One region of the Pseudoalteromonas sp. UBA6610 genome, then DNA from elsewhere that is predicted to be linked to it. Evidence: predicted binding sites of a transcription regulator. Region 1 holds the regulator's gene; each other region holds the start of a gene.

Region 1 (12,873 bases):
TGAGTGTATATGCAGGCTAAAATAACAAATCTTTGTGCTTTGAGCTAAGTTTTTAGGATTAAATAATCAGGCTAATTTTAAAAATTGCATTACAGTTATAAGACTGTTTTTTAATCATCAAGGATGAATAATGCAATTAACATCGTTACCTAACTCACTTCGCCCACGCGAAAAACTCATTGCAAAAGGCCCTAAAGCATTGACCGATGCTGAGTTATTAGCGATATTTTTGCGTACGGGCTTACCCGGTATGAATGTGATTGAGCTTGCACAGCACCTGCTTAACGAAAACAAAACATTGCATAATTTATTTAACGCCAGCCAAGATGAGTTTTGCGCACAAAAAGGGTTAGGAATGGCAAAATATGTGCAATTGCAAGCGGTGCTTGAACTGAGTCAGCGTTACATGCAGGAGCGTTGCCAGCGCGATGCGGTGTTTAATTCGCCAAATGCGGTGTATGAATATTTAACGCTGCAAATGCGTGGGCTACAGCAAGAAGTGTTTATGGTGCTTTATCTCGATAGCCAAAACCGTTTAGTAAAAGACGAAATTTTGTTTTATGGCACGATAAACTCAGCCAGCGTTTACCCCAGAGAAGTCCTAAAAGCGGCCTTAAAAAATAATGCTGCGGCCATTATTTTGGCACACAATCACCCAAGCGGGATTGCTGAACCAAGCCAAGCAGATAAACTTATCACTAATAAATTACAACAAGCACTGCAATTAGTAGACATAAATGTGCTTGATCACATCATTGTAGGAGGAGAAACGTGTGTTTCTTTTGCACAGCGAGGCTTGATTTAAGGTTGCTTGATGAATAAGTGTGTTAAAAATGAGCGGTTTGGACGGTTTTAGCAAATTAGTTTAATTTAAATGCAGTTTTTACTTTCCCTAAGGGCATTCGATCTTTATAATTAGCCGCTATCAAATTTACATATGAGCTGGTTGGATAGATCAGTATTTGATCTTTGCCTGTAAAAGCTGTATAAAGAGCGCCCTTCGATTTATCTAGGGCACAAATACATGGCCTTAGGTTAAATTAAGCTCGAGCGAAGTTATTGGAGATATATAGACATGTCTAAAGTATGTCAAGTTACAGGTAAGCGTCCAACGGTTGGTAATCACCGTTCACACGCGAGAAACGCGACTAGACGTCGTTTCCTACCTAACCTACAAACACACCGTTTTTGGGTTGAAAGTGAAAAACGTTTTGTAACACTACGCACTACTACTAAAGGTATGCGTATTATCGATAAAAAAGGCATCGACGCGGTACTTACAGATATCCGTGCTCGCGGCGAAAAAGTTTAAGGAACTGAATCATGCGCGATAAAATCCGTTTAGTTTCAACTGCTGGTACTGGTTTTTTCTACACTACCGACAAAAACAAGCGTAACATGCCTGAAAAGATGGAAATCAAAAAGTTCGATCCTAAGGCTCGTAAACATGTGATTTTCAAAGAAGCTAAAATCAAGTAATTTAGTTTTCTTTCAGAATTGTAAAAACCCAGCTTATGCTGGGTTTTTTGTTTTTAGCACTTATCAATATTAAACAGCCCCTAAAATATTTTATTAAATCAACAGATATAATTTAGGCATAAAAAAACCTTGCTGGTAAAACCCACAAGGTCATTATTTTTACAGCTTACTGTGTCGGCAATAGCAACTTGTTTACTTATGGTATCCCAAGCACGTTTCTACTTCGTTTTTAGAGCCTAATATTACCGCCACACGCTGGTGGATTGCATCGGGTTGAATATCCATAATACGCTCAGTACCCGTAGAGGCGATACCACCTGCTTGCTCAACTAGCATAGCCATGGGGTTGGCTTCGTACAGTAAACGTAGCTTATTAGGTTTATTTGCATCTTTGGTGTCGGTTGGGTAGGTAAATAAACCACCACGGCTAAGTACACGGTGCACATCGCCAACCATAGCGGCAATCCAGCGCATGTTAAAGTTTTTAGCACGTGGGCCGGTATCGCCAGCGAGTAAGTCATTAATATAGTTTTGCATTGCGCCCTGCCAATGACGCTGGTTTGACGCATTAATAGCAAATTCGTTTGTATCAGCAGGGATAGTGGCAAAGTCTTGTGTTAGTAAAAAGCTACCTTGGGTTTTATCTAGCGTAAACATGCGTGTGCCTTTACCTGTAGTAAGTGCAAGCATAGTCGATGGGCCGTAAAGCACGTAACCTGCAGCAACTTGTTTGTGGCCTGGCTGCATAAATATACTTTGATCGGCGGCATCTGAGCCTTCAGGGGCTTCCATAATTGAAAATATAGTACCCACTAGCGAGTTAATATCGGTATTTGATGAGCCATCAAGCGGGTCAAACGCCACAATGTATTTAGCGTCTTGGTTGCCAGCTACAGTGTAATCTTCTTCTTCTGAGGCGATGGCTTTAACTGACCCAGACTCCAGTAAAATATCTTTTAAAAGCTGATTAGATAATACATCGAGCTTTTTTTGGGTTTCACCTTGAATGTTTTCATCAAGCGTTGAGCCTAATACGCCAGAAAGCGCACCTTGGCCAACACGAAACGAAATTTCTTTACATGCTGCTAAAATGGTTCTAATTAACGATAAAAGTTCTCTAGGACAACCGTCTTCTAGTAATACTGGTGGGAGTCTACGCATTCTATTTTCCTGATAACGTGTACTAGCTAATCTAAATGTGAGAGAGATTAACTTAGTGCGCTGAATTTCGTCTTAAATACCTGTATTGTTTAAATAGCACTGTAATAATGGTGCCACCTAATCGTACTTAAAACGCCAATAACAAAGATAAGATTATGAAAAAAATACCACTAATAAGTTACATATTCTTTACTGTGCTGTGCTCTATGATAACCCAAGCGCACGCAGCAATTAAGCCTATAGATGAATTTACTGCGCAAATGAATCACTTTCCTGGGTACTTTTCGTTTTATTACGATACTCAAAACGGCAAAGTGTTTTTAAAAGTAGATAAATTAGAGCAGCAATTTTTGCTTCAGCAAAGCTTACCCTATGGAGTTGGCTCTAACGATATAGGCTTAGATAGAGGCCAACTTGGTAACACGCATTTAGTTCAGTTTGAGCGTTTTGGCGATAAAGTAATGTTGCGTGCGCTAAATACATATTATCGCGCTAATACCACTAACAAAGCTGAGCAGCAAAGTATTAAAGAGGCCTTTGCATCCAGTATTTTAGCGGGCTTTAAAGTGGTAGCGCAAAGCGAAAAAACGCTCCTGATTGATTACACACCTTATTTATTAAGCGATGTACACGGGGTAAGCCGTACGCTTGCAGCGCGCAAGCAAGGCAGCTTTAGCCTTGATGAAGCACGCAGCGCTGTGTATATGAATCGCTCAAAAGCGTTTGTAAAAAATACCGAGCTTGAAGCAGTATTAACGTTTAAGGGCACTAAACCAGGTAAATTTGTGCGCCAAGTAAGTGCCGATGCATACGCACTTACTGTACATATGCACCACTCACTTATTAAATTACCTGATGATAAATACACGCCGCGCAAATTTGACCCGCAATCAGGGTATTGGAGCATTGAGCATAAAGACTACGCAGCCCCCCTTGGTGAATCTATGTTTGTGCGCTATATACCGCGTCATCGCTTAGCTAAAAAAGATCCAAGTTTACCGATTAGTGAACCCGTAGAGCCTATTACTTATTACCTAGACCCTGGCGTTCCTGAGCCGGTTAAAAGCGCGTTACTTGAAGGCGGTAAGTGGTGGAATGATGCCTTTAGCGCAGCAGGCTATAAAAACGCATTTATAGTTAAAGTATTGCCGAGCAATGCTGATCCTATGGATATTCGCTATAACGTTATTCAGTGGGTGCATCGTGCTACACGCGGATGGTCTTACGGAAGCTCTGTTATAGACCCTCGTACCGGGGAAATACTCAAAGGGCATGTAACACTTGGTTCATTGCGTGTACGCCAAGATATTTTAATTGCAGAATCCCTTGGAGCGCCTTATTTAAAAGGTAACGAGGTGGCTAAAAATTTACAGGCAATGGCACTTGATAGGATTCGCCAGTTAAGTGCACACGAAATTGGCCATACGCTGGGCATTGCACATAACTTTGCAGCCTCGGTGGGGGATAGAGCGTCGGTTATGGATTACCCACACCCACTACTTAGCTTTAACGAGCAAGGCGAGCTTGATGTAACCCGCGGCTATGCAAGCGGTATGGGCGTATGGGATACCCAAGTTATTAAGTATGGTTACAGCGACTTCACTAATCAAGATGAAAGCGCTGAGCTTGCAGCAATATTAAAAGAGAACAAAACGAAGGGCCTTGAGTTTATATCTGATAGCGACGCACGCGCTAAGGGCGGGGCACACCCTACAGCGCACTTATGGGATAACGGTACTAACCCAGCGCAAGAGTTACTTAGAGTGCTTGATGTACGTAAAAAAGCGCTTTCGCAATTTGGCATTAACAACATTAAAACGGGCGATGCACTCTCGCAGTTAGAAGAAAAACTCGTGCCGCTTTATTTATTTCATCGCTATCAAGTAGAGGCTGCAGTTAAGCTAATTGCGGGGGTTAACTACGAATACGAAACACGTAACGGCTCACCTGCTAAGGGCGCACAAGTGGTTGCAAAAGCGCAGCAGCAAGCGGCGCTTAGTGCTATTTTAACAACATTAAAACCGGCTAATTTAATTTTGCCTGAGTCGGTGTTAGCGCTTATTCCGCCAAAAGCATATGGCGAGTCTAAATCGCGTGAAAGCATAACAGGGCGTACGGGTATAACACTTGATGCGATGGCCTTGCCAGAAGTAGCTGCGCAGCATAGTTTATCGTTATTATTAAACCCACAGCGTTTAAATCGTTTAGCTCAACAACAAGTACGTAATTATAATTTTTACAGCTTAGATGAGTTGTTAGAGCAGCTTTACAGCCAAGTGTTTAATGTGTCATCACCTAATACAATGAAAGGCAAAATCACCCAGCGGGTGCAGTTTTTAACTGCAAAAAATATGGCTGATTTAGTCACTAGTGACAAGGTAAGCCCAGAGGTGCAGGCGCAGCTACGTTTCTACTTGGTAAAATTAAGTAAAGAGTACAATCAAAACTCAATGTTAAGTAATACCAGTGTAGGAGAAAGCGCGTTTAAACAGTATTTAGCAGAGCAAATAAAACAGTTTTTAAAAGTAGGTAAGTGGCCTGAAAACTTCAGTGGTTTACCAATGCCACCGGGCTCACCAATTTAATTATATGTTTTAGTGTGTAGTGGCTACTTAACCTGAGCTCAGGTTGCTAAATAAGTAGCCACGTTGCGGTGCCTAAAAAGGCAAAAATACCGACAATATCAGTTACTGTTGTAAGTACAACACTACCGGCAAGTGCAGGGTCTATATTCATTTTTTTCAATAAAATAGGAATACATGCGCCAGCAACACCAGCCACTACGAGGTTCATAAACATCGCAAATGCGAGTACGCCGCCAAGCATAAAATCCCATTGCCAAAGCGCAATTACACTGGCTATAAGTATTGACCAAATAACCCCGTTTAATGCGCCTATCGCCAGCTCTTTAGCCATTAAAAATCGTTGGTTAGTTTGGTTAATATGGCCCACGGCAATACCGCGAATAACCAGAGTTAAAGATTGGCTACCTGCTACACCACCCATTGAGGGCACAATGCCATTGAGTACAGCTAAAATAGGTAATATATCTAAGGTGCTTTCAAAAAAGCTGGCCACAAAGGCGGCTGCTAAGGCTGTGAGTAAGTTAACGCCAAGCCATACTGAGCGTTTTTTTGAGCTTTTTAAAACAGGTGCAAAGGTGTCTTCTTCATCATCAAGACCGGCAAGGCTTAATAAGCTGTGCTCTGCATCTTCACGAATAACATCAACAATATCATCAATAGTGACACGCCCAAGCAAGTGGGCGTTATCATCGACTACAGGGGCCGATATCCAGTTATGGCGCTCAAATAACTGAGCAACTTCACTTTCATCCATCGAAATAGGGATAGACTCACAGTCTTCATCCATTAAATCTTGAACAATTTTTTCAGGCGGATTAGTTAACAGTGTACTAAGTGATAATGCACCTAAAAAACAGTTATGTTTATCAACAACGTATAAATCATCGGTGCCCTCTGGCAGCTCACCGCGTAGCCTAATATAACGCAGCACAACATCAAGAGTAACGTCTGGGCGAATGGTCACCGTATCGGTGTTCATTAGCGCGCCTGCTGAGCGCTCTTGGTAAGATAAAGCTTGTGTAGCGCGTTCGCGGTCTTGCGTATCCATAGCGCTAACCACATCTTTGTACACGGTGTCAGGTAGGCTACGTAGGACTTCACCTAAATCATCGTGGCCCATATCTTCAGTGGCCGCGGCAATATGCTCAGGTTCCATTTGTGCAATGATACCTAAACGTACATCTTCAGAGAGCTCTTCTAGCACATCCCCTTGCACATCTGGGTCAACCAGTTGCCAAAGCATGCGTCTAATTTTATGCGGAGAGGATTCAAGCAGCAGTGCTGTATCACAAGGTGCTGTTTTTGCTAGCATGCGTCTTACTTGAACAAATTGCCCACTATTAAGTGATTTAGTCACTTGTTTTAGTTGCTGTAGTGGATAGTCTTGTTCAAACGCTTCTGGCATTGGCATCCTAAATATTTTTGTGTAATGGAAAGGTGTTTAGTAAGTGGAGTTGCCCACTGTTATTTTCTTTATTTTTTGTGCTAAACCCAATGCTGGGACTAAATTAGTGTTTAAAATTAAGTAACCAAATTTAGCAGGGGCATGGCTTTATTATCCTAAATTAAAGCACTAAATTAGGCGAGTCGGAATACCCTAATTTACTAAATCTTTATAATTTGGCCAGATAAGTCTTTAACTTATAAGGCTATGGTGCTTTAAATTATTCTTGCTCGTTAAATCGTTGTGCAATTAATTGCCCAACCGCATGCAAAGCTTGCTCTGAATCAGGGCCTTCACAGACTACTTTAACTTCTTTACCTTTACTGCTTTCAAGTAGCATTAAAGCTAATACGCTGTCGCCTGCGGCTTCTTTATCATCTTGGTGTAAGGTGATTTTAGCATCAAACTGCACAGCTAATTGCGCAAGGACCGTTGCCGCTCTGGCGTGTAAGCCTAATTTATTTTTTATTAAAAATGTGTCTTCACAGCGCATAAATTACTATACCTAAACTGAACAGGTTATTATTTTAAGGTTACTTTTCTTGCTCACGATGACGAATTTTGACATTCGGATGCGTCATAGCAAAGCTCTCGCCAATGGCTTGCGCTAAATAAACCGAGCGGTGTTGACCACCAGTACAGCCTATTGCAATAGTGAGGTAACTACGGTTATTACGCTCTAAGTGTGGCAACCAAGTTTGTACAAAGGTTTGAATTTGCCAAGTGAATTTTTGCACTATGCTGTGATTTGCCAAAAAATCTTTTACTGGTTGATCAAGGCCCGTAAGCGGTTTAAGTTCAGGCTCCCAGTGAGGGTTTGGCAAAAAGCGAGCATCAAAAACATAATCAGCTTCTTTAGGTATGCCGTGTTTAAAGCCAAACGATTCAAACGTTACAATAAGTTGCTTATCTTTTTTACCCAGTATTTTTTCGCGAATTGACTCTGCTAATTGGTGCACACTTAAATCGGTGGTATCAAGCATAAAGTCAGCGCGTGTTACGAGTACATCAAGCAGTTCTTTTTCTTTTTTTATTGCTAAATCAAGCGGCAGCGAATCGATGGATAAAGGGTGTAATCTGCGTGTTTCTGAAAAACGTTTGATCAGTGTTTGATCATCACTATCTAAATAAAACAGTGTGGGTTTAGCAAAGTCAGGAAGGTACTCGAGAATATCGTTAAATTCGTCTTGTTCTTTGGGGATATTACGAACATCTATACTAACGGCTATTTTGTCATAGTTATCTGAAACACTTCGCACTAAAGAGGGCAGTAAGTTGACCGGAATATTATCTACGCAATAATAGCCTAAATCTTCAACCACGCGTAAAGCAACCGACTTACCTGAACCAGAACGGCCGCTTATGATAATTAACTCCATTTATAGCCCTTAGTATTTACTACGATTGATCAACAATTACTTGATACAGCTCTGCATCGGTTTTAGCACTGCGCAGCTGTTTACAAAATTCTTTGTTGCTCAGTTTATCAGCTATGGTTGCCAGAGTCTTTAGGTGCTGTTGGTTATCGCCATCTGGTACGATGAGTGCAACAAAAATATCAACAGGGCAGTTATCAATAGCGTCAAAGTTAACAGGCGTGTCGCTAACAAGTACTAAAGCCAGCGGCTCTTCTACGCCACCCATTCTGCCATGAGGAATGGCGATACCCCGGCCAATACCAGTACTGCCTAGCTTTTCTCTACTTGCCAGCGCATTAAGAATATCTTGTTGTGGTAAGTAGGGGAGCTTTTCATGAGCAAGCTCACTGATAAACTCTAAAATTCTTTTTTTACTACTAAAAAGGACCGCAGCTTTGCTGCAGTCCTGGCATACTAATGTACTTAATTTCATAATATTAGTGTCTAGCAAGCTTCTCTTTATGTTTTATGACTTGACGATCGAGCTTGTCAATCAACGAGTCTATAGCGGCATACATATCTTGGTGCTCTGTTGAGGCAAATAAATCTGCGCCACTTACATGAATAGTCGCTTCTGCTTTTTGGTTGAGTTTTTCTACATCGAGAATGACATGCACATTGCTAATATGATCTGAGTGCCTTTCTAGCTTTGCAAATTTATTATTTACATAGTCTCTAAGTGAATCAGTTACTTCTACGTGACGACCAGTTAGGTTTAGTTGCATAAGCATTTCCTCTTTGTTTTTTACGTCTTATATCAAACTCTTTCTCTGATTTGACGGTGGAATAGCTAGCGATTCACGGTATTTTGCTATTGTGCGTCTAGCTACTTTAATTCCTTGCTCTGCCAATATATCCGCAATTTTACTATCACTCAATGGTTTAGCTGAGTTTTCCGCGGCAATTAGCTTTTTAATTAGGGCACGTATTGCGGTTGATGAACACTCTCCGCCGTTTTCAGTGCTTACGTGGCTTGAGAAAAAATACTTAAGCTCAAAAATACCACGTGGCGTATGCATATATTTTTGCGTAGTAACACGCGAAATTGTCGATTCATGCATTTCTACCATTTCAGCAACATCGTTTAAAACCATTGGCTTCATGGCTTCGGGGCCATGTTCAAAAAATGCCTGTTGCTGTTTTACAATACAGTTAGTTACCTTAAGCAGCGTGTCGTTTCTGCTTTCAAGGCTTTTTATAAACCATTTAGCTTCTTGTAAGTGAGAGCGAATAAATTGGCTATCACCACTTGATTTTACGGTACGTGACATAGCCGCGTACTGACTATTTACGCGTATTTTTGGCATGCTATCTGGGTTTAGCTCTACCACCCAGCGGCCTTTTATTTTTTTAACCGACACATCCGGTATTACATACTCAGACTCTTCCCTTACTATTGTATCTGCTGGTTTTGGGTTGAGGGTATGTATTAGGGTCATGACCTCTTTAAGCTCGTCTTCTTTAAGCTTAGTCTTTTTCATTAATGTACGATAGTCGCGTGCCGCTAATAGATCAATGTGATCGGTTAAGATCATTTTAGTTTGTTCTATAAAAGGGGTGTCTTTATCAAACTGGTTTAGCTGAATACACAAGCACTCTTGTAAACTGCGCGCGGCTATACCTACAGGGTCAAATAACTGAATACGCTTTAAAACGGCTTCTATTTCGTCAAGTTCAACTTCAACTTCGTCATCGTTTTCTTGGTTAAAGCTCTCTAAAATTTCTTCGCAACTTAGCGTTAAAATACCCGAGTCATCTACAGCTTCTACAATGGCAATAGCAATGGCTTCGTCAGTTGGGCTAAAAGGAGTAAGCTGAAGCTGCCACATTAAATACTCATGTAGCGTTTCAGTAGAGGCACCTTGATAAATAGACTCATCTTCCGGCATTGGGCCTGAGGATGCAGCAGGGGCTGCGCTCATGTACTCATCCCAGGTTACATCCATTGCCATATCATCGCTAACGGTGTCTTTATTTAAAGCTTCGCCACTGTCTTGCTCGTACTCGCTGGTTGTATCGTCAGCCGATGCGCTTACGGTTACATCATCCGTATCTGCTTTTTGTTCATTTTTTCCAGCCGACTCTTCCGTGTAATCTTGCTCTTCTACTTCTAATAGCGGGTTGCTATCAAGTGCTTCTTGTATTTCTTGCTGGAGATCCAATGTACTGAGCTGCAGCAAGCGAATCGCTTGTTGCAATTGTGGAGTCATTGTAAGTTGCTGGCCCATGCGCAGCTGTAATGATTGCCTCATGTATCTCTAACAATCCTTTTATGTTGTTATAATTAATATTAGCAGATGCTTGTAGGTGTGGCTTAAATGTTACAGCCTAAATTGCTCGCCTAAATAAACATCGCGTACAGTTTTGTCATTTAATACGTGTTCTGGGGTGCCAGATGCAATTAGCTCCCCATGAGAAACAATGTAGGCTTTTTCACAAACATCAAGGGTTTCTCTTACATTGTGATCGGTAATTAATACGCCAATGCCACGGTTTTTAAGATGCTCTATTATTTTCTTTATATCTAACACTGAAATCGGATCAACACCAGCAAAAGGCTCATCCAATAAAATAAATTTAGGGTTTGCTGCCAGTGCTCTGGCAATTTCTACACGGCGGCGTTCACCACCAGAAAGCGCCATACCTTGGCTATCGCGAATATGCTGAATACTAAATTCATCAAGTAAGTTGTTAAGCGTTTCTTCTCGTGCGGCTTTATTGAGCTCTTTACGCGTTTCTAAAATAGCCATTAAGTTTTGATAAACTGTCAGCTTTCTAAATATTGATGACTCTTGCGGCAAATAGCCAATGCCTAAGCGGGCGCGGCTGTGCATAGGTAATAACGTAATGTCGTTATCATCAATAGAAATTTTACCTTTGTCGCTAGGTACTAACCCTACAATCATGTAAAAGGTGGTGGTTTTACCTGCGCCATTAGGGCCCAATAAGCCAACAATGCTGCCGGCTTCCACTTCAAGGCCTACATTTTTTACAACTTGGCGGCCTTTATAGCTTTTTGCTAATAGTTCTGCTTTTAAGGTGCTCATGGTTGACCTTCGTTACCTGTTTTTTCTTTAATTTTTGCTTCAACAGGCACTAAAATTGTATGGACACGATCCGTAGAGTTTTCGTCTTTTTCTGCGCTAATAAGCTGCTGCTGCATGTCGTAGGTAATACTTTTAGCATTAATTTTTTGACCGGCTTGTGCGACTTCAGCATCGCCAACAAGCGTTAAAAAGCGCTTTGCTACGTCGTAACGTACTTCGTTTGCGCTGGCACTCATTACGGTACCGTCGTCTTGTTTTTCTTCGAAGTAGGCTGGGCTGCCAGTGGCAATAAGGAGTTGTTTGTTATCCCCTAAGTCTTCACGTTTATGTACTTCGAGTCGGTCGGCTGTAATTTTGCGATTACCATGCACAATTTCGACGTTCTTTTCAAAAATACCTACGTTTTCTTTAAGTTGGCCTTCTTGACGGTCTGCACTAATAGAAATTTGATTTGCTGGCGGTTGAGCGGCAGGCTCAGCAGCAGAGGCGCTAAATGCAAGCATTAGCGATGGGATAATAAGTATTTTAGTGAGTTTATTGGTCATAATATATTGTTCGCGTATGGTTAATTAGTTTTATTACTTCGGTTTTTAAATCGGCTTCAAGGCCTTTACCTACAATTTTTAAATTAGGCCCAGTGACAACCACTGGCTGCTCAGAGCGCATTGTTAGCGCTTTAATGTCGACTTCGATGTTATCGGCATTGATGTTATCTATCATGGCGTTATCAACTAAATTTTTAGCAACCACATTGCCTTCTAAAATAAGTTGTTTATCTTCGTAAAGCGTTGCTTCGTCTGCATTTATTCGCCATGTTTGCTTTTCGTTATACAAGGTGAAAATAGGTTTTTCAAAAAATGTAAAACCAAGCTGTTGGTACAGCTCCATTTTAGCCGCAGTGACTTTATGGCTTATTTTGCCTTGCTCGTCATAGGCTGTTTGCTTAAGCTCTATAGCGGTGTAATCGGGCTTTGCAATTACTTCAGGTTCTTGCTCTGGCGCTACATTGGTTTGGGTAAAATAAGGGTACCAAAGCCAAACCATACAGCCGATGAATAACGCACTGAGTATAACGCGTGCTGCATTCATGAACTGGTGCCTTGTGTTGTAAGCGCTATGCCGTTCTCTAGCATAAGTAAATCTGTGAGCTCTCTAACGGCGCCAAAGCCGCCAGGCATTTGCGTAGTGTAATGCGATAAGCGCTTAATAAGCGGGTGCGCATCGTTTACTGCAACGGCAAAGCCAACGCGCTCCATTACTGGCATGTCAGGGCCATCGTCGCCAATGTAGGCTATTTGTTCATCAGTTAACTTTAAAGTGTTTTTGAGTTCTTGATAAGCAATAAGTTTGTCTTCTTGGCCTTGATAAATGTGCTGCACGGTTAAGCTGCTCATGCGAGTTTGCACTATCTTTGAGTGACGCCCCGTAATGACCGCAACTTCAAAACCGCTATTGATCAGCGCTTTAATGCCAAAACCATCTTTTGTATTAAATGCTTTTAATTCTTCGCCTTGGTTACCGAGGTAAATTCGGCCATCAGAAAATACACCATCAATATCGCATATGAGTAGTTTTACTTTTTTGGCGCGTGCTTTGGCATCATCGCTTAGCGGTTGATAGAGATCTTCAAATTGCATTTATAATACTCCTGCTTTTAAGAGGTCTTGCATATTTAAGGCGCCTATTGGCTGGTTTTTATCATTGACCACAATTAAACCATTAATACGTTTGTTTTCCAT
Region 2 (12,873 bases), on a different contig from region 1:
CGAAAAGGTTACCGTTGTAACCCACGGTGACGTACAACCGGCCAATGCTAGTAAGTGGAAACAAAGCCCATTTATTATTGATACCTCAGAGCCTGGAAAATTAGTCGGGCGAGGCACAGAAGACGACAAAGGCGCAATAGCCACCGCACTATACGCCATGAAAGCGATTAAAGATAAAGGCATAGAGCTTAATAACCGCATAGAGCTGATGATTTACCTAGCTGAGGAATCTGACTGGGGCCCGCTTACAGAATTTATGAAAACCTACGAGCAGCCAAAATACGCCGTAACCATTGATGCATCATACCCAGTTGTAGTAGCCGAGAAAGGCTGGAGCTTAATTGCTCCTACTTTTAATGCTACCTCAAAACAAACCGGTATGTATGTGAGTAATTTAGCGGGCGGCGCGTTTAAAAGCCAAATACCAGAAGATGCAAGCTTAGTGCTGCATAACGCAAGCGCTGTCGTTATTAACTCATTAAAAGCTAACGCTAAAACACTTAGTGAAGTTGAGTTTAACTTTGAAGAGCAAGCTGAAGGCTTAAAAATAACTGTAAAAGGGGTGTCTGCGCATTCATCAGAGCCAGAGTCGGGTGTTAATGCTATTGCACACCTGAGCGAGCTATTTAAAGACGTAGCACTTGAAAATAATAGCGATGGCCAGCTTATAAAATTTGTAAATCAATTAATTGGCTTAGATATTCATGGTAAGCAATTTGGTAATATTGCCTACGAGCATGAATTCATGGGCCCAATGAGCGTAGCCCCTACCGTAATTGAACGCGATGGTAACGCACTAACGTTAGCCATTAACGCGCGCCGCCCAGTTGGTAAAGATGAAAATCTACTTAAAGCGCAAATAAACAGTGCGATTAAGGAATGGGAAACTGCAAATAACGTAACGCTTACTAAAGTTGAAACCGTTATTGGTACACCCATGCTGTTAGATAACGCGCCGCACGCACAAAAGCTGCTTGATATTTTTAAACATTTTACAGGTGACGAACAAGCTGACTTTGTATCAATAGGGGGCGGCACTAACGCAAAATTATTTGATAATGCAGTCTCGTTTGGCCCTTCAATGCCAGGCAAACGTTATACCGGCCACTCAGAGCATGAATTTATTACGCTTGAGCAATTAGCGCTTAATTTACGTATGTATACCGCAATGATGATAGAGCTAGGTAATATGTAAGCTATAGCTGTTTTAATATAAAAGCCGCCTTATTTAGCTGAAGTGACTCCAGCAAGGCGGCTTTTTTGTATTTACTAAAACTGAGCTACAAAACTGAGATTGTATATATCGTAGTCATCGTTATCGGTGTAATTAGCTGTAAAATAGTAGTTATCGTTAATAAAGTATTTACCTTCAACAACTAAATCTGAGTCGTATAAACCAACGCCAACTGCAACATGCTTATTAAAGTAATAATTTGCCAACACATTAAAAATTGAATCATCGCCAGCATCGAGATAGTCAGCATTTATAGTAAAGTAGCGTTCATCGTAAAGGTGAGCAAAGTAACGTGATGATAAGTCCCACGACTCTATTTCATCATCCGTCTCAACAGTAAAACCAATGTAGTCGGTGTCATTAATTTGGTGATTATATTGAGCTTTAAACAAATAAACTGTGTCACCATATTCGTAATCTATCATACGTGCAGATACTTTTAACGAATCAGCAAATAAGTAACCTATGCCAAGTGAATAGGTATCAGTATCGCCAATATTAGGCAGCTCTATGGTTGCAAAAGCATTACCGTAAAAGCCTTCTCCAAAAATCCCTTTTCTACTATAACCATCTGAATTAAAGTAATTTAAGCCTATATTACTATCTGTATCTAGGTAGCCATAATCATCCCACACTCCCGAGCTTTGTTGCTCTTCAAAGTAATAATGCGTAGATAATCCGTACACATTATCGCTGTAATAGCGTGAATCTATTTTTGCGTAGTTAATTGTATTAAACCATTGCTTTGACGCTGATTGTTCGGCGTTTACTGATGCTGTACAGCTAAGTGCAAGCAAAGAGAGTGGCATTAAGTAGCGCATAAGTATCCTTTCTTAAAATTAAATAGGTGTATCTAGAAAAGGTATTATATTAAATACTCTTTAAAATACATTTAAATAATTGTAAGTAACTGTATGTTTGTATAAGTATTTGTAGAGATGCGCTTGAAGGGGCTGCTATAAATTTATGACTAATGTCATATTAACTGATGACAAATAGCACCTTTCAGGCTTAAAAATTAAGGCAATAATAACCTTACATTTTAAGAGGAGAGCAAACATGAATACACCAGCATTTTTTGATAATTTAAAACGTTACTTTGTGGCTTTGGTATTTTTGACTGCGATAAACTTAATTACATCGCCAAATAATTTATGGGTAGTTTGGCCTGCTTTAGGGATGGGCATTGCATTGCTAAATGAGCTATTAAATTCAAATAACTCAAAAAAGGTTAGGGATGAGTGTTAAGCCAAGTAACAGGTTACCTGGCTTAACGCGTAAAACCGTAAGGTTTAAAAATTACGTTTTATGCGGTTGAGTCGAGCGTTGCGTTTAGGGAAATTTCGGTATTAAGTAGCTTTGAAATAGGGCAGCTTTTTTTAGTTTGCTCACACAATGCCTGAAATTGCTCGTTAGCAATATCTTTAATACGTGCGTTTACTTCAAGCGCTATATGGGTGACTGCAAAGCCGTCATCAACCTCATCAAGGCTTACGGTGGCTTTAGTATCAATTTTATCGGCTTTAAAACCGGCATCGCCAAGTGCAAGCGAAAGCGCCATACTAAAGCAGGCACTGTGCGCAGCTCCCACTAATTCTTCTGGGTTAGAACCAGGCTCGTCTTCAAAGCGAGTATTAAAACCAAATGGTTGTTTATCAAGTGCGCCGCTTTGTGTAGAAATACTGCCTTTACCTGTTTTAATATCGCCTGACCAGGTTGAGTTTGCCGTTTTTTTAATCGTCATCATCTTCTCCTTGCGTTGCATGTAAGCTTTTCAGGCTGAGTAAGTGCTATTTACATAAAACACCTAAATACAGCCTTAAAAGCCGAGTTATTCATACCATTGCAAAATAGACGCCAGCTCACGCATTGCATAAAGGATTAATACCTTTTACTTTTTATTACGTTTACAGCGCTCTGAGCAGTAAATAACGTTATCCCAATCGCGCTGCCACTTTTTACGCCACGCAAAAGGCTTGTTGCAAACAGGGCACATTTTTTGTGGTAAGTGACTTTTTTTATGTGGCATATTAATTACTTTTTGCGGTGTTTTTGTGTGTACGAGTAAGCCCTACATGCTTTTTTAATATGTTAGGAATTGCACGTTTAACATCGGTGCGCTCGCGATATTGCCATAAACGTTCGCGTGCTTGTTTAGAGGCTTGAGTTAAATCAAGCATTGGCTCGGGGTAGTCTTCACCAAGTTTAAAGTCGTTAAACAGCGCTTCCATTGGTGTTTGTTGCCAAGGCTCGTGTAAATATTCTATCGGCAGCTTTTCAAGTTCGGGGCACCATTTTTTAATAAAAGCGCCGGTTGGGTCTTGATCTTCAGATTGCTTAATTGGGTTGTAATGCCTAATGGTGTTAATGCCCGTAACTGAGGCCTGCATTTGTATTTGTGGGTAATGAATGCCAGGTTCAAAGTCTAAAAAGTAATTTGCCAAAGGTAAGCTTGCCTGCTGCCAGCTTATATTTAAATGATGCGTTACAAAGCTAACCAACATAGCGCGCATTCTAAAATTAATATAGCCCGTGGTTTTTAAACAGCGCATACAGGCATCAATAATGGGTATACCCGTTTGGCCTTGTGCCCAGCGCTTAATATCGTGTTGTACGTTGTCATCGTTTCTATAGGGGAACTGATGATACCCCGCATTGAGCGCTTTAAATTCCATCGTACTCTCACTTTCAAACTTTTGCATAAAATGGCAGTGCCAATGCAAACGCGATACAAATGCAGCAAGCGGGCGCTTCCAGCCTTTTTTGCTTGGGTGTTTTGCATGGTATGCATCAATAGCGGTTTGATAAACTTGTTTAAGGCTAATATTACCCCACGCTAAATAAGGCGAAAGCCTAGAGCAATGAATACGGCTTAAGCTGGGGCTAGATATGCCTTTTTGATATCCCTTACCGCGCTCAGCAAAAAAGCTTTGCAATATTGTGTGCGCAGTTAAAGGCCCACCTACTTGAAAGTTGTCATCATTTTGCGTGTAGCTGTCGGGCAATTTAGGTGTTTGGTAGTTATTAAGTGTAATGGTTTTTATGTTTTTCCAATTAGGAATAGCAATAGGAGCCTGCATTGTTTGTTGCCAGCGTGCGTTCCAATCTTTACGGTTTTTTTTGCCACGAATAACGCCGCCCGTTTGTGACTCAAGCCAGTTAACTTTGTTAGCTTTACACCATGTAGCCACGGCTTTATCGCGCTCAAAGGTATTGTTTAAACCAATTTCTTGATGGCTAAATATGTTTGCTATTTGGTATGTTTGATTAAGCGTGTTTAACAGTGTCAGCATGTTTTGGTTAAAAATATACAGCGTTGCTTTATAGCGAGTTAGCTGCTGATTTATTTCGCCTATTGATTGATAAACAAAACGCCAATGGCGCGCATTATAATGTGCATCCTCAAGCATTAGTGGCTCAAAGTTGTATAGCAGTAACGTGGGTAAATCATCACTAAATGCATTTTTAAGTGGTTGATGGTCGCTAAGGCGTAAATCGCGTTTAAACCACACTATGTTTATTTTTTTGCGCATATTTAAAAAAGTGGCTGCAGTTATGAAATACTGTACGCAATACAGCGCTTTTACGATTTGCAGTACGACGTATAAAGGAAAATTATGTTTTTAGATTTAACGCAAAACACGCAGCACAATGTTTACTCGTATTTAGTGGGGGGTATTAGCCCACGGCCTATTGCTTGGGTAAGCACACTTAGTAAGGAGGGGGTTGCTAATATTGCCCCGTACTCTTTTTTTACAGTGGCCAGCTGTAACCCGCCAGTGCTGAGCGTGACCCAAGTAAACCCACGCGACAAAGCCAATAAAGACACGCTTTTAAACCTTCAAGCCACTAACAACTGCGTGGTTAATATTGTTAGTGAAGAGCTAGTAGAGAAAATGAATCAAAGCTGCGCTAATTATCCACATAATGTGAGTGAATTTGAGGCGGCAAATATTGAAACAATCGCCAGTACACACGTAACATCCCCAGGCGCCGCAGCGGCTAAAGTAAGATACGAGTGCACTTTAAGAGACGTTATTCAGATAAGCGACGAACCAGGTGGCGGCAAAGTTATGCTACTCAACGTGGTGGGGATTTATATTGACGATAACGTGTTAGTGAATGGCTATATAGACCCCACGCGATTAAACAGCGTAGGTAAAATGGGTGGAGACTACTTTAGCTCTACTAAAGATAAATTTGTACTAAAGCGGCCATAATTGTAAAATAACAGATTAACTTTATACACTTACTGTTAACTCATTAAGCGTTACTTATAAAAACAAATGGATATTGAATGTCTAAACTTTACCTCACTTTAGTATTTGCCCTACTTAGTTTTAGCTGCCTATCAGCCTCTGATAAAAAGCTACCCATAGAAGCGTTTGCAGGCTTAAAAAGCATAAGCCAAGTTAAGCTCTCACCAGATGGAAATAACATTGCGTATGTTAGAAACCTTGATGGCGATTTAGTTTTAATGGTGCAAAGCCTTACAACAGGCAAGGGCAAGCCGATTATTAAATCGGATAACCACACTGTATTTTTTGACTGGTTTAGTTGGGCAAATAATGATGTTTTGTTATTGGGCGCACGATACATTAAATATCAATTTGGTGGGGTTAAGTATGCGTCTACATTAATGTATTCGTATAATCTAAGTGATGATAAAGGAATAAAACTGGCTTTTAGAGCAAACAACACGCGTGATGAAAAGCAGCCTCAGTTTTCTGACCGAATTATTAGCTTTTTACCGGAGCAAGAAAATAAAATACTCGTGCAGGGCGATTTTAAAATAGCCAATACCCCTGCTGTGTATGAACTTGACCTAACTACCTTACGCAAAAAACAAATACAACGTGCTCGTGCAGATGTAACCAGTTGGTTTGCTGATAGACAAGGCAAGGTTCGTATTGCTAAAAAAATGGATGAAACACAATTTACTTACGAGCTGTACAACGAGCAAAATGAGTCGTGGCAAACACTATTTAGCTACGAAGTATTTAGTGAGCAAAGCATTTCGATACTTGGCTTTGATAAAGACCCTAACTTTTTATACATCACTGCGCTACATGAAGGGCGTGATGCATTATTTAAGCTTAATCTATCAACTAACAAACGTGAGCTCATTTTTAGCGACGACAAGTACGATGTAGATGGCGATATTTTTTACTCCCGTAAAACTGGCGAAGTGGCAGGCTTTACGCATTCGCATTTAGAAGATGGTATTGCGTATTGGGATGAAGACTTAGACAAGCTACATCGCTCTTTACGAGCATCACTACCTAAAGATTCATTTGAAATGGATATTGTTAGCACCAGCGACGATCAGCAAAAATATGTACTTTATGTCAGCTCAGATAAAACATCAGGCGCCTACATGTTAGGTGACAGAAAGCGAGGTGATTTAACATTTTTTGCAGACGTTTACCCACACATTAACGAAAGCGTATACGCCGGTAAAGAGCACATCAGCTATAAAGCACGTGACGGGCTTATTATAGAAGGCTACTTAACGCTGCCTGTTGGCTATGAGAAAGGCGATAAGTTACCCACTATTATATTTCCACATGGTGGACCTATGGCGCGAGACTATGCAGGCTTTGACTATTGGACTGCGCTACTGGCATATAATGGTTATGCCGTGTTACAGCCTAACTTTCGTGGCTCAAGTGGTTATGGTTATGACTTTTTAATGCAGTCGATCCAAGGTTTTGGTTTAGCCATGCAAGATGACTTACAAGATGGAGCTAACTGGTTAATAGACCAAGGGATTGCTCAGCCAGATAAAATTTGTATTGGTGGCGCAAGCTATGGTGGATACGCCGCCTTAATGGCTGTTATTAAACACCCTGAAACATTTAAATGTGCGGCAAGTTTTGCAGGGGTAACTGACCTTGAGCATATTGTGAGTAAAGCCCGACACTTTACAAACAAAGACATAGTACGAAAGCAGTTTGGAACAAATAGCGATAAGTTAGAGGCCAATTCGCCGGTTAATTTTGCTAAATCAATTAACAAACCTGTTTTACTTGTGCATGGTAGCGATGACAGTGTTGTCCCTATTTACCATAGTAGAGAAATGGAAGATGAACTAGATGACGAAGATAAAGATGTTACTTACATTGAGCTAGAAGATGGCGATCATTATTTGTCTTATCAGCCGCATAGAATTAAAACGTTACAAGCGTTTCTCGATTTTTTTGATAAGCATTTAAAAAACGATTAATAACAAAGGCGACTTAGGTCGCCTTTTTTGAGCGTAATTTTTTATATAATGCACATTGTTTGCACTTTTACTTGTTAACGTTATACGTTGTTATTAAAGGCGCTATTTATAAGTCGCTATAATAGAACACGCAATTAATACAATTGGTATTACAGACTATTCTTTAAAGTGCTTAGAGCCTTTAATAATACGTTTTAGCAGTAAAAAATACGCAATAAATAACAGCTCAAATGCTTTTAGAGTCAGGTTTATAAAAAATAAATGAAAATTCATAACAAACTTTTTTTAATATTATTTAGCTTCACCTTTAGCATTATTGCGGGGCTTGTTGTGCTTATTCAGTACAGTATTGGCCAAGGTATTATTGATTTTGTAAACGCCAAAGAAGTAAAAGCATTAGAGCCATTAGCGGTACAGCTGGCTAATAAATACGCGCAAACTCCCTCGTGGGATAAAATTATAGGTAACGATCAGCGCTTTTTAAGGTTGGTTGAATCGCAATTGCAATCAAGCCAGTTTTTACCTAGTTTACGCGATATGCCACAGCGCCCAGAAATTCGCGGTGAACGCAGACCCAGACCCCCACAGCATATGGCGCAACAAGATCGACGCCCACCGCCCGAGCATGCCGCGCACTATGCACTACTGGATGAAAACCAGCAGCGTATTTTTGGTAAATTATTTGAGGATTTAAAGTACATTAAAACGCCCATAGAGCTTGAAGGTAAAACAATTGCTTACCTTGCTGTTTCAAAAAGAAAAAGCCTAGCAGATGGGTACGAGCTGGATTTTTTAAAGCAACAAACTAACTATTTATGGCTTATTGCGTTAACCGCAGGGCTACTTACCTTACTGTTGTCTTTTTTACTGGCAAGGCATTTAGTTGGCCCTGTAAAGCAAATTGCCAGTGGTATGCATAAGCTAACCAAAGGGCAGTACAGCACCAAACTTTTATTAGATAGAAAAGACGAGCTGGGCCAGCTTAGTGAAGATTTTAATACCTTGGCCTTTACGCTCGCTAAAGATGAGCAAGTACGTAAACGCTGGTTAGCTAATATTTCTCATGAACTAAGAACGCCCATGAGCATTTTACTCGGTGAGCTCGAAGCTATGTTGCTTGGGATACGTGAACCAAACAATAAAAATATTAGTTCTGCTAACGATGAAGCGCTGCATTTAAAGCGCTTGATTGACGACCTACACATGTTAAACAGCGCAGAACTAGGCGGCATGCATTACACCATGCAACCTACCGATGTAGGCTTTTTACTTAACTCCATAGAGCAAAAGTATCACGTTATTTTTGAGCAGCACGCTATTAATTTTTACCTTCTTAATAGTGCTAACAACACCACAGTAAACGCAGATAAAACACGTATACTGCAATTGCTAGATAATATATTAATGAATGCGGTGCATTACGCCCAGTGCTCAACTATTTCTTTAAGTGCCAATAACGTAAATATTAAAGGCCAAGCCTATTTAGAGCTTATAATAGAGGACAACGGGATAGGCGTTGAGCAAACGCATTTATTGCACTTGTTTGAATATTTATACCGTGTAGACAGCTCTCGCAATCGCCAAGAGGGTGGCTCTGGTTTAGGTTTGTCTATTTGTCAGCATATTGTTAAAGGTCATAATGGCGAAATATCAGCCGAAAAAGCCAGTATTGGCGGGCTTGGCATTGTTATTAAATTACCCTTATTAGTTCAGTAGAGGATAAATATGAGTGAGCAAATACTCATTGTTGAAGATGAAATAAAACTTGCCAATTTAATGAGCGACTTTTTAACAAGTCATCATTATCAAACGCACCTTATTCATCATGGTGATGAAGTACTTAGCTGGCTTGAAAGTAATAAGCCAAGTGTTATTTTATTAGATATTATGTTGCCAGGGCAAAGCGGTATAGAGCTGTGCAAAGCGATAAGAAAGTTTTCTAATGTGCCCATTATTATGGTTTCGGCAAAGGTGGAGGAGATTGACCGGTTACTCGGACTTGAACTAGGCGCCGATGACTACATTTGCAAACCGTTTAGTTATGCTGAGCTGGTGGCGCGTGTAAAAGCAATTTTAAGGCGTGTGAATACCACAAAAGAGCCGGTAAATAATGCCATGACACTGGATGAAAGTACTTACAGTGTAAATTATAAAAATAGCAGTATAGAACTTACTAATTTTGAATTTCAGCTATTTAAGCCTTTGTATTCAAACCCTAACAGAATCTATTCACGCGATAGCTTAATGGACACCATGTACGCAGACCAACGTATAGTTAGCCACCGTACTATAGACAGCCACATAAAAAAGTTACGTAAAAAGCTGGATGAAGTAACGCAAACCGACAGCGTTATTCAGTCGGTTTACGGTGTGGGCTATCGGTTTGTTCACCCTCAATAGCTAAACGTGAGCGCAGTTTTACTCATCGTCAGCGTTTTTAATACGCTCTAAACGGTCGAACTCTTCGTATTCGGCCGCTTGTATTTCATCGAGTACCGCATCTACGTCTGCAGATTCGTTACTGTCTTCAAATTCTCCACTGAGCACAGTGTTTGGCGTTAAGCTGGCCTCTTCAAACAGTGCCCACATTTCTTTAGCGTAATGAGTGTTTAATAGGCTAGGTGCAAACTGCGCATAATAACGACGTATGTTGTTTACATCGCGCGTAAACATTGCTTGCGCACTGTTATTGGCTGCGGCGTTTACAGCTTGTGGAAGGTCAATAATTACAGGCCCTTTACTATCAACAAGTACGTTAAATTCTGATAAGTCACCGTGGATAATACCAGCGCACAGCATTAATTTAATATAATGAACCATCATACTGTACTGCTCAATAGCGTCTTGCTGTGTAAGGGTCACATGCCCTAACTGTGGAGCAACATCTCCGTCTTCATCGCACACAAGCTCCATTAACAACACACCATCAATACAGTAATAAGTATCAGGAACTCTGACGCCAGCGCGTGATAAACGTGAAAGCGCGTCTACTTCTGCATTTTGCCAAATTTCTTCTTCTAGTTGCCGCCCATAACTAGAGCGTTTACACATGGCGCGGGCTTGGCGTCCGCCTCTTACTTTTCGGCCTTCTTGGTACTGAGCTGCCTTTTTAAAGCTGCGTTTAACGGCATCTTTGTAGACTTTAGCACAGCGAATTTCGCCACCGCTGCGTACCACAAATACATCCGCTTCTTTACCGCTCATTAAGCGGCTTATCACTTCATCAATTAGGCCATCATCAACGAGTGGCTGGAGGCGTTTAGGTATTTTCACTGCGATACAACTAGAAAAATTGGAAGATTAAACATGTATGTTAATAAGTCCTTAGTATGTTAGCTCTCAAAACAGGTGTTGAAAGTGGTTTTAAGTAATTAGTTATCACAATAACCGAAATACCGAATAAGGTAAAAATAACATGATAAAAATCGGATTTATTTTTATTTCCTTATTGTTTGCACAATGTTTGCGTTTTTTAAGCGTACTTTATATTCATACCCTTTATTAATATTTAACCCAAGGTGACCACGATGAAGCATTTTTCTACTTTTGCTGTTGCTGCATTATTATCAATGGCTTTTTCAGCCAATGTTGCAGCCAGAGGAGGTGATAACCCACCACCTAAACCTGACTTTTCAAGCATAGATGCAGATGGTGACGGTGTGATTAGCCTTGCAGAATTTAGCGAAAGTGCACCACCGCAAGGCGATGCGCAAACTATTTTTGACGAAATAGATGCCGATGGGAATGGCGAAATTAGCGAACAAGAATTAAGTGAACACAAGCCACCACGCCGCTCACGTTAAGGGAGAAAAATATGATCAACAGTATTGGTAGTTCAGCGAGTTTTATGACTCAACAATCTAGCCAAGTAAGCGCTTTAACTTCAGAGCAAACTGAGTTTGTTAAAGAAACACTTGCAGAATTTGATGCACAAAACCTAAGCACGGAAGATGCGCAAAGTATTCAAGCTGCATTTGAAGAGCAGGGGATCTCGCCGACAAAAGAGTTGGCTGATTTAATGAGCGAACTTGATTTTGACGCTAAAAGTATTGGCGATGCAGGACGCCCTGAAGGGCAGCGCCCGCCACCGCCGCCGCAAAACTCTCTAGAATCTGTTGATACTGACGAAGTGGTTAGCTACTTAGATGAGTTATTAACTGAGTATTCAAGCCAGCTATCTGATGAAGATAAAGAGTCTATCTTGTCTTCAGTACAAGAAAAATTTGGTTTAAGTGAAGGCGATTCATTGCTGAATGTAACTGCTTAGGTGTTATAACTTGAGGTAAAGCTGACTGTTTATCCTTAGGTCTTAAGTCCAAAGCTCGGCAATTATTTTGTTGGGCTTTTTTAATTTACCAATTCGCTTAATTGATCACGTATTATTGCGCATTGGTATTACTCCGCTTGAGGCAAAAAAATCGCGCTAATAGCACCTAACAAACCGAGCAGGCTATACAACAAAATAAGCTGTGCGGTTGATAAAAATGCTTCTAAAAGCCCTATACTGCCTAACATTAAAAGCAAAATGCCTATTACAGTATTACTAACCGACACGTAATCAGTGCGTTTATTGCCTTGTGCCATATCTACTAAATAGGTTTTACGCCCGAGCCGTACGCCTTGATGAGCAATGCAAAGCAAAAAATAAAAACCAGGTATTACCCAAGCATATTCAAACAGCTGGCTATACCATGTGGCTATTACAAACACGCTCACGCCGTTTATGGTGACAAGCAACGCACTTAATACAAGCACCTTTTGGCTAGAAAAATCGCTGAGTCTTCCCCATATTGGCCCAGAAATTAAACTTGCTAAGCCAGACACGGCTAAAAATACTGCCAATAATGAAAATTCAAACTGCTGAGAGCTTGCTAAAATAATATAAAAAGGCGCGCTTAGGGCTGAGCAAAGTAAAAAGGCGCGGGTAATTACAAAGTGTGCAAATTGTTTATCTTGATAAAGCAGCTTTAATTTACTTAGCGCATTTAAAAAGCCATTTTTACCGCCTTGTGTCGCCCCTTTGTATTCGTTTATGCGGCTATAAAAAAGTGCAGCAATAACCCACAAAACGGCGCCTAAACACAGCGCAATTAATACCGTATTTTGCTCTTTTTGCCCCGAAAAAAACCACATCATTAAACCAAAGGTGAGTGTTGCAAAGCCAGCTATACTTGCCGCCAGGCCACTTATATTGCCCCGCTTTTTTTTAGGAATAACTTTACCTAAGACATCTTTAGCAGCAATAGAATTAAACCCGCGGGCGAGGCTAAAGAGCACCAGCAGAGCTAAAATTGCATAGCCAGCCTGAGCGCCTTCTAACACAAATGAAACACCAACCATAGCGCCAATACATAAAGCTTGGGCAAATGCACCGCAAACCCATACCCACTTTCTTACAGAGATTTTACGGATA
Region 3 (5,766 bases), on a different contig from region 1:
GTAGCTAACAACAATAAAAAAGCATCCATCATGCATGAGTTTCATCAATTAACGGCTACTGCGTTAGACGGTAAAACAATTAACTTTAGCGACTTTGAAGGCAAGGTTGTGCTTATTGTTAATACCGCAAGTGAGTGTGGTTTTACTAAGCAGTACGAGTCGCTACAAACTCTTCATAGTAAGTACGCTAAAAGCGGATTGGTTATTATTGGTTTTCCATGTAATCAATTTGGTCAGCAAGAGCCAGGCGACGCAACGCAAATACAACAAGGCTGTTTAATTAATTACGGGGTAAGCTTTTTAATGGCCGCTAAGGTTGATGTAAACGGTCGTCACGCCCACCCTGTATTTAGGTATTTAAAATCGGCCTTACCCGGCTTTTTAACACGCAAAATAAAGTGGAACTTCACTAAGTTTTTGATAGCGCCCGATGGCACACCTATCAAGCGCTATGCGCCTTTTACAAAACCAGAAAAGCTAGAAACCACTATTCAACAAGCACTCGCTAAATTAAGTACATAATAAGTAATAAAGAGGCATAAAGCCTCTTTATTGCCAATGTTTAGCCTTTAAACATGCGTAAACGCACATTCAAACCCTAATAAAAAGGCGCATTATTTTAACTAGCACAATTTAGTCTATGTAATCGTTTAAGTCGTCTTCACCTAGGTTTTTACGCAAACGTTTTTGCTCAAGGTAATCTTCCAACTTCTTTTTCACCTTTTGCTTTTTTTTGTCATGCTGATTACGCCCGACCATTTCGTACTCGTCTTCAACAAAATCATCATCTAGCGCATCGTAACTAAATGTCTTACCCACAACCCACTCCATAAAGTGTTTGAGACCAACTCAGGTTTATTCCTGCACTTGGTAAATTAAAAATGTTTAGCGCTAAGATACGAACAAATTAGCACCAAAATAAAGCCACGTGACTATCGTAAATAGCCTTCATGTCAATATTGTGAATAAATAGCGCTAAATTAAGAAAGTGGAAAGTGAGAGTTTTTTATCGTTTCGACAAATAAAATTTATCATTTATTTATTTTTAGTGTTTTTGACTAAAAAGTAGTTTATTTATCAAAATTAAAAATCATTACAAACACACAAATTTTCATAACCTACTGTTTTAAAATAAAAATAAATAATGGCACCAAACTTGTTAATACTTAGCTGTCATCAACAATTATTAGAGAATAAACATGAAAAATTTACTATTAGTAAGCGCTTTAATTTGTACACCCGCTGCAATGGCACATAACGATAGCAATGCGGGTATTTCGTTTAGCAATGAGCAGTGCAATGTAGAGTTTAAAAACGATGTACGCATTAAACCTAGCGAATTAGAAATTTTTACCGCATCTAATCAATTCATGCGCTTTAACAGCAATGGCAACTTAACTATAAATGGCGAACAAGTATCCATTAACAGCGAGCAACGCCAAGCGCTTACCCAGTATTCTGACAACTTACGTACGCAGCTACCTGAGGTCGCTAATATTGCCCTAGACGGAGTAAAAATAGCCGGTGTAGCATTAGAGGAAGTAGCCAACGCATTTAATATTGATGGCCTTGATGACTTGTCTGGCCTGATGGACGATATAAGACTTGAAGTAGAAAACACCTTTTATCAACAAGGTACGTTTGTAATGGGCCAACAAAGCTTTAATCAATTTGGTGAAAACTTTGAACACCAATTTGAGGAGCAAATAGAAACCGTGGTTGAGTCTGCCGTTATGCAATCAATGGGCAGTATTTTAGTTGCTTTAGGCTCTGAGCTGCTTGGTTCGGGTGGAGATATGGATGCATTTGAGCAACGCATGGAAAATATGGGCGCGCAAATAGAAGAAAAAGTAGAGCTGCATGCCAGTGCGCTTGAAAAGCGTGCCAACTCTTTATGCGACAGCTTTGCCAACATAGCACAGCAAGAAGAGCAATTAGTAGCGCAGTTACCGCAGCTGAAAGGCTACGAGTTATTTACCATTAAACAAAATTAGTACACCGCACCGTATTTAACATCCCTTTAGCAGCACTTGTATATTAGGTGCTGCTTTTTTATTCTTTTAGCGTGTGAGCCAACGCACCTAACGTGGTAATAGCCTGCTCTATTTTTTCGCTCCACTGCACCCCGTAACTTAGCCTAATACAGCTTTTATACTTATTACTTGCTGAAAAAATAAGTCCGGGGGTTATGCTAATACCAGCTTCTAACGCCAGTAAAAATAACTTTTGACTGTCTACTCCTTGGCCTAAATCAAGCCAAATAACACACCCACCTTTAGGGTCACTAATACGTGTATTGTTAGGCATCGCGTTTAATAAGCACCACCGCATGCGCTCTTTGTTATTACGTAAGCGCTGCCTAAGTACTTTTAAATTACGGTCATACTCACCACTGGCTATAAACTCAGAAAGCGTCCACTGATTTATTAGTGAGGCAGAGCAACTTAATGCACGCTTATGCCGGCGCGCTTGTCCAGCAAACTTGCCTGCTATTAACCAACCAACTCGATAACTTGGCGCAGCCGTTTTTGAAAACGAGGCGCAACTGATCACAAGCCCCTTTTTTGAATACGCTAAAGCGGGCGTGCCACGCTTGGCAGTAAAGTGCAGATCACCGTACACATCATCTTCTATAAGAACAACATTATGTGACTCTATTAAGTCCACCATTTGCATGCGGCTTTCATCGCTCATAAAGCTGCCAACCGGGTTATTTATTGCGGTCGAAAACAAGCATGCTTTTATATCATGTTGCTCGAGCGCTTGAGCTAGGTCGTTAAGCCAAATACCATTGTCGGGGCATAGCGGGATTTCAAGCGCCTTTAATCCTAAGCTCTCTATTAGTTCAATAATGCCGTGATAACAGGGGGTTTCAATTGCAACCACATCGCCGGGCTTAGTAACACACTTAAGTGCGATAGCCAGCGCCTCTTGCGCGCCATTGGTGATCACCAGTTCATCTATATTTACACCAATACCAAAGCCTAAGTATCTATGCACTAATTGCTTTTTAAGCGCAGCAAAACCATCAATAGGGCCATAATTAATAACACTCGCCCCAGCAATTGTCATAACCCGACGCATGGTACGGGCTAAAGCTTTATCGGTAGGCGCGGCAGCAACGGGATTGGCAATACCAAAGGCAATTACATTAGGTTGATGAATAGCGCTGTATACCTGCTCTATTAATGCTTGTTTATTTACAGTGACAGGCTCGCGGCTTAGTTTTACACGCTTTGGCAAACTGTAAACCGTATTAAGCACCGTTAAAAAGTAGCCCGATTTTTCACGTGCCTCTACTAACCCTTGATCTTCTAACGCTTGATACGCTTGCTTAACCGTCGGAATGCTAATATTTAAGTTACTGGCCATTTTACGAAGCGAAGGAAGCTTTTCTCCAGGTAGTAATACCTTTTGTGCTTGCATGTCTTTAATTAGCTCAATAACTTGTTGGTATAAAAACTCGGCTTTTTGCTTATTGGCAGCTGGCTGCATATCTCGCCTCAAATCTGTATAGGTTACATTTATACTTTTCTGTATATGGTAAGTATACAGATAGACTCTAAAATAACCACTCAATCGGTTTTTTAGAGGTTTGCCATGAAAAGCGCAGCGCTATATCTCACAACAGTGTTAATTTGGGGCTCTACGTGGCTCGCGATTTCGTTTCAGCTAGGCGATATTGCTGTGGAGCTTTCTTTGTTTTATCGCTTTGCCATAGCAGCTGCATGTATGTGGCTATTTGTGGCCTACAAAAAGCCTAATATGCGATTTTCGTTAATCGATCATGGCTTTTTTGCTTTATTGGCCATTTCTAACTTTGGCTTAAATTATTTGCTTTTGTATTGGGCACAAAACTACCTCTCATCGGCAATGGCCTCTATTGCATTTTCAATGTTGCTAATAATGAACATAGTCAACACCCGTTTATTTTTTGCAAAGCCCATTGCCAGACGTATTTACTGCGGCGCGCTAATCGGCGTGGTGGGTATTATTTGTCTGTTTTGGCCGCATTTACAGCAATTCGACTTGAGTAATGGGGCGTTGGTCGGGTTACTACTTGCCCTTGGGGGTACCTTTGTGGCTTCATTGGGCAATATGATTAGTGTACGTAATTCTAATCGTCAAATAGGTGTGCTGCAGGGTAACGCATGGGGCATGTTATATAGCGCAGTAGGTTTAGCCGTTTATGTATTAATAAATGGTATAACGGTCAGTTTTAGTGCCCCTACCAGCTATTGGTTGTCACTATTGTATTTATCTGTTTTTGGCACTGTGATTGCGTTTGGCTGCTATTTTGCCTTGTTAAAAAACATTGGCCCCGAAAAAGCAAGCTACGCCATAGTGCTGTTTCCGTTAGTGGCCGTTGCATTAAGCAGCTTTTTTGAAGGCTTTGAATGGCATGCAAACACCTTTGCCGGCTTTAGTTTAGTACTACTGGGTAATGCAATTGTACTTACCCCCACAAAAAGAATTAACGCCTTTTTAGCAAGCCGCTGCGTTGCTAAAAATGGCTCCGTCCCCAGTTAGAGGCGTTTTTAACGCACTAACACAAAAGCGCCTACCCTACTGTAGGCGCTTTTTTATTGGTATATGGAAATTAATAGCCTGCTCATGAATAGCAATAACCGCGGGCGTAACACCTACTAGCTCGCCATCGGCCTCAATTAATAAATCTCTAGTATTAATACGCGCCTGTTTGAGTTGGCTATAAGTAAGCTTTTTTAAAGTATGGTGGCGCTTAAAAATTAATTTAATAAAGCTATATAAGTGATCAACAAGACTACCCGCTTGCATTTGGTAGCAATCAAGCAGTCCATCATCAATTTTAGCCCTAGGGGCTATTTTAATGCCGCCACCAAAATACTGAGAGTTCGCAAATACAGTTATTAAATTTTGATAGCTACATTGCTTATTTAAAAATGCTCCATTTAGTGTGCTTGCTTTGTAAGTAAAGAGCGATTTAAAACTCGTCCACTTATAGCGCCAAGCTGACATGCTTTGTAAATGACCCAACTGCTTAATTACATGAGCATCAAAACCAACACCAGCCACATTAATAAAGTAACGAGTATTAATTTTACCTACATCAATTAAGTGTGTGGGGGCATTAAAAATAGCGTTTTGCCACTGTTTAGCTGAGCAATGAAAGCGACGGGCAAAATCGTTGCCCGTACCACAAGGTAATATTGCCAAACTACATGCACTGTTAATCACGCCATTAAGTGCCAAATTAAGTGTGCCATCGCCTCCAATAGCCACTGCTATTTGGCTTTTTTGTGCATTCAATTTAACGTTTGCTAAGTCGTACTCAAAATTACCTGTCGTTTTAACCGTAATATAGAGAATATTTTTCTTCTGGCATGTTTTTTTAAGCCAATCGAGGTGATCTAACACCACACTTTTTACGCTCGGTTTAACTATTATTAACAACTGCAAGTAATTTATCTCCTATTAGCCAGTACACCAGCATAAATAAGAATTAAGTTAAAATTAATTTATCTGAATAATTAATCATAAAAGTGCGTAAAAATTTACTAAAAACATTAAAAAAACAAAAAAACACTTATAAAACAGATTAAAACTTAGTTCCCCTGATTAAATAACTATGCAAAATGGGCACTTATTAGTTTTAATTAAAAACAAAGCAATGCAAATTCAGATAAAAATAACTAATAGCCAAGCCTTAGTTTATATTGTTGTATTTTTAAACAAAAAAGCGTCAAAATGCTCGCGATTTAAACACATACACCTTGGAGCAAAGAC

The links. Region 1 encodes sigma-54, which starts transcription at its own class of promoters, with help from an activator protein. Its sites were predicted from a motif close to GTTGGCACGNNNNTNGNNT; they were not measured.
Region 2: a site for sigma-54 is predicted at 10,911-10,929, ahead of B4F91_RS04540 (EF-hand domain-containing protein). Genes of this name have one in related genera too.
Region 3: a site for sigma-54 is predicted at 1,144-1,162, ahead of B4F91_RS14630 (YggN family protein). Genes of this name have one in related genera too.

The regions. Positions count from the first base shown of each region.
Region 1 covers NZ_DJHW01000097.1:11,521-24,393, reverse strand. The annotation lists gene radC (RadC family protein) at 131-805, shown strand; gene rpmB (50S ribosomal protein L28) at 1,076-1,312, shown strand; gene rpmG (50S ribosomal protein L33) at 1,324-1,479, shown strand; gene B4F91_RS13155 (class 1 fructose-bisphosphatase) at 1,672-2,640, opposite strand; gene B4F91_RS13150 (zinc-dependent metalloprotease) at 2,796-5,225, shown strand; gene mgtE (magnesium transporter) at 5,272-6,630, opposite strand; gene B4F91_RS13140 (HPr family phosphocarrier protein) at 6,890-7,162, opposite strand; gene rapZ (RNase adapter RapZ) at 7,203-8,048, opposite strand; gene B4F91_RS13130 (PTS sugar transporter subunit IIA) at 8,068-8,520, opposite strand; gene hpf (ribosome hibernation promoting factor) at 8,525-8,812, opposite strand; gene B4F91_RS13120 (RNA polymerase factor sigma-54) at 8,840-10,339, opposite strand; gene lptB (LPS export ABC transporter ATP-binding protein) at 10,409-11,134, opposite strand; gene lptA (lipopolysaccharide transport periplasmic protein LptA) at 11,131-11,679, opposite strand; gene lptC (LPS export ABC transporter periplasmic protein LptC) at 11,669-12,223, opposite strand; gene kdsC (3-deoxy-manno-octulosonate-8-phosphatase KdsC) at 12,220-12,771, opposite strand; gene B4F91_RS13095 (KpsF/GutQ family sugar-phosphate isomerase) at 12,772-12,873, opposite strand, start outside.
Region 2 covers NZ_DJHW01000030.1:48,987-61,859, reverse strand. The annotation lists gene B4F91_RS04595 (dipeptidase) at 1-1,195, shown strand, start outside; gene B4F91_RS04590 (putative porin) at 1,270-2,055, opposite strand; gene B4F91_RS04585 (2TM domain-containing protein) at 2,294-2,482, shown strand; gene B4F91_RS04580 (OsmC family protein) at 2,541-2,978, opposite strand; gene B4F91_RS04575 (DUF2256 domain-containing protein) at 3,126-3,263, opposite strand; gene B4F91_RS04570 (cryptochrome/deoxyribodipyrimidine photo-lyase family protein) at 3,265-4,767, opposite strand; gene B4F91_RS04565 (flavin reductase family protein) at 4,852-5,454, shown strand; gene B4F91_RS04560 (S9 family peptidase) at 5,532-7,460, shown strand; gene B4F91_RS04555 (ATP-binding protein) at 7,722-9,176, shown strand; gene B4F91_RS04550 (response regulator) at 9,186-9,860, shown strand; gene B4F91_RS04545 (PA4780 family RIO1-like protein kinase) at 9,879-10,733, opposite strand; gene B4F91_RS04540 (EF-hand domain-containing protein) at 10,988-11,263, shown strand; gene B4F91_RS04535 (hypothetical protein) at 11,275-11,727, shown strand; gene B4F91_RS04530 (MFS transporter) at 11,856-12,873, opposite strand, start outside.
Region 3 covers NZ_DJHW01000110.1:530-6,295, reverse strand. The annotation lists gene B4F91_RS14640 (glutathione peroxidase) at 31-522, shown strand; gene B4F91_RS14635 (PA3496 family putative envelope integrity protein) at 634-819, opposite strand; gene B4F91_RS14630 (YggN family protein) at 1,200-1,994, shown strand; gene B4F91_RS14625 (PLP-dependent aminotransferase family protein) at 2,053-3,495, opposite strand; gene B4F91_RS14620 (DMT family transporter) at 3,601-4,530, shown strand; gene B4F91_RS14615 (diacylglycerol/lipid kinase family protein) at 4,567-5,439, opposite strand.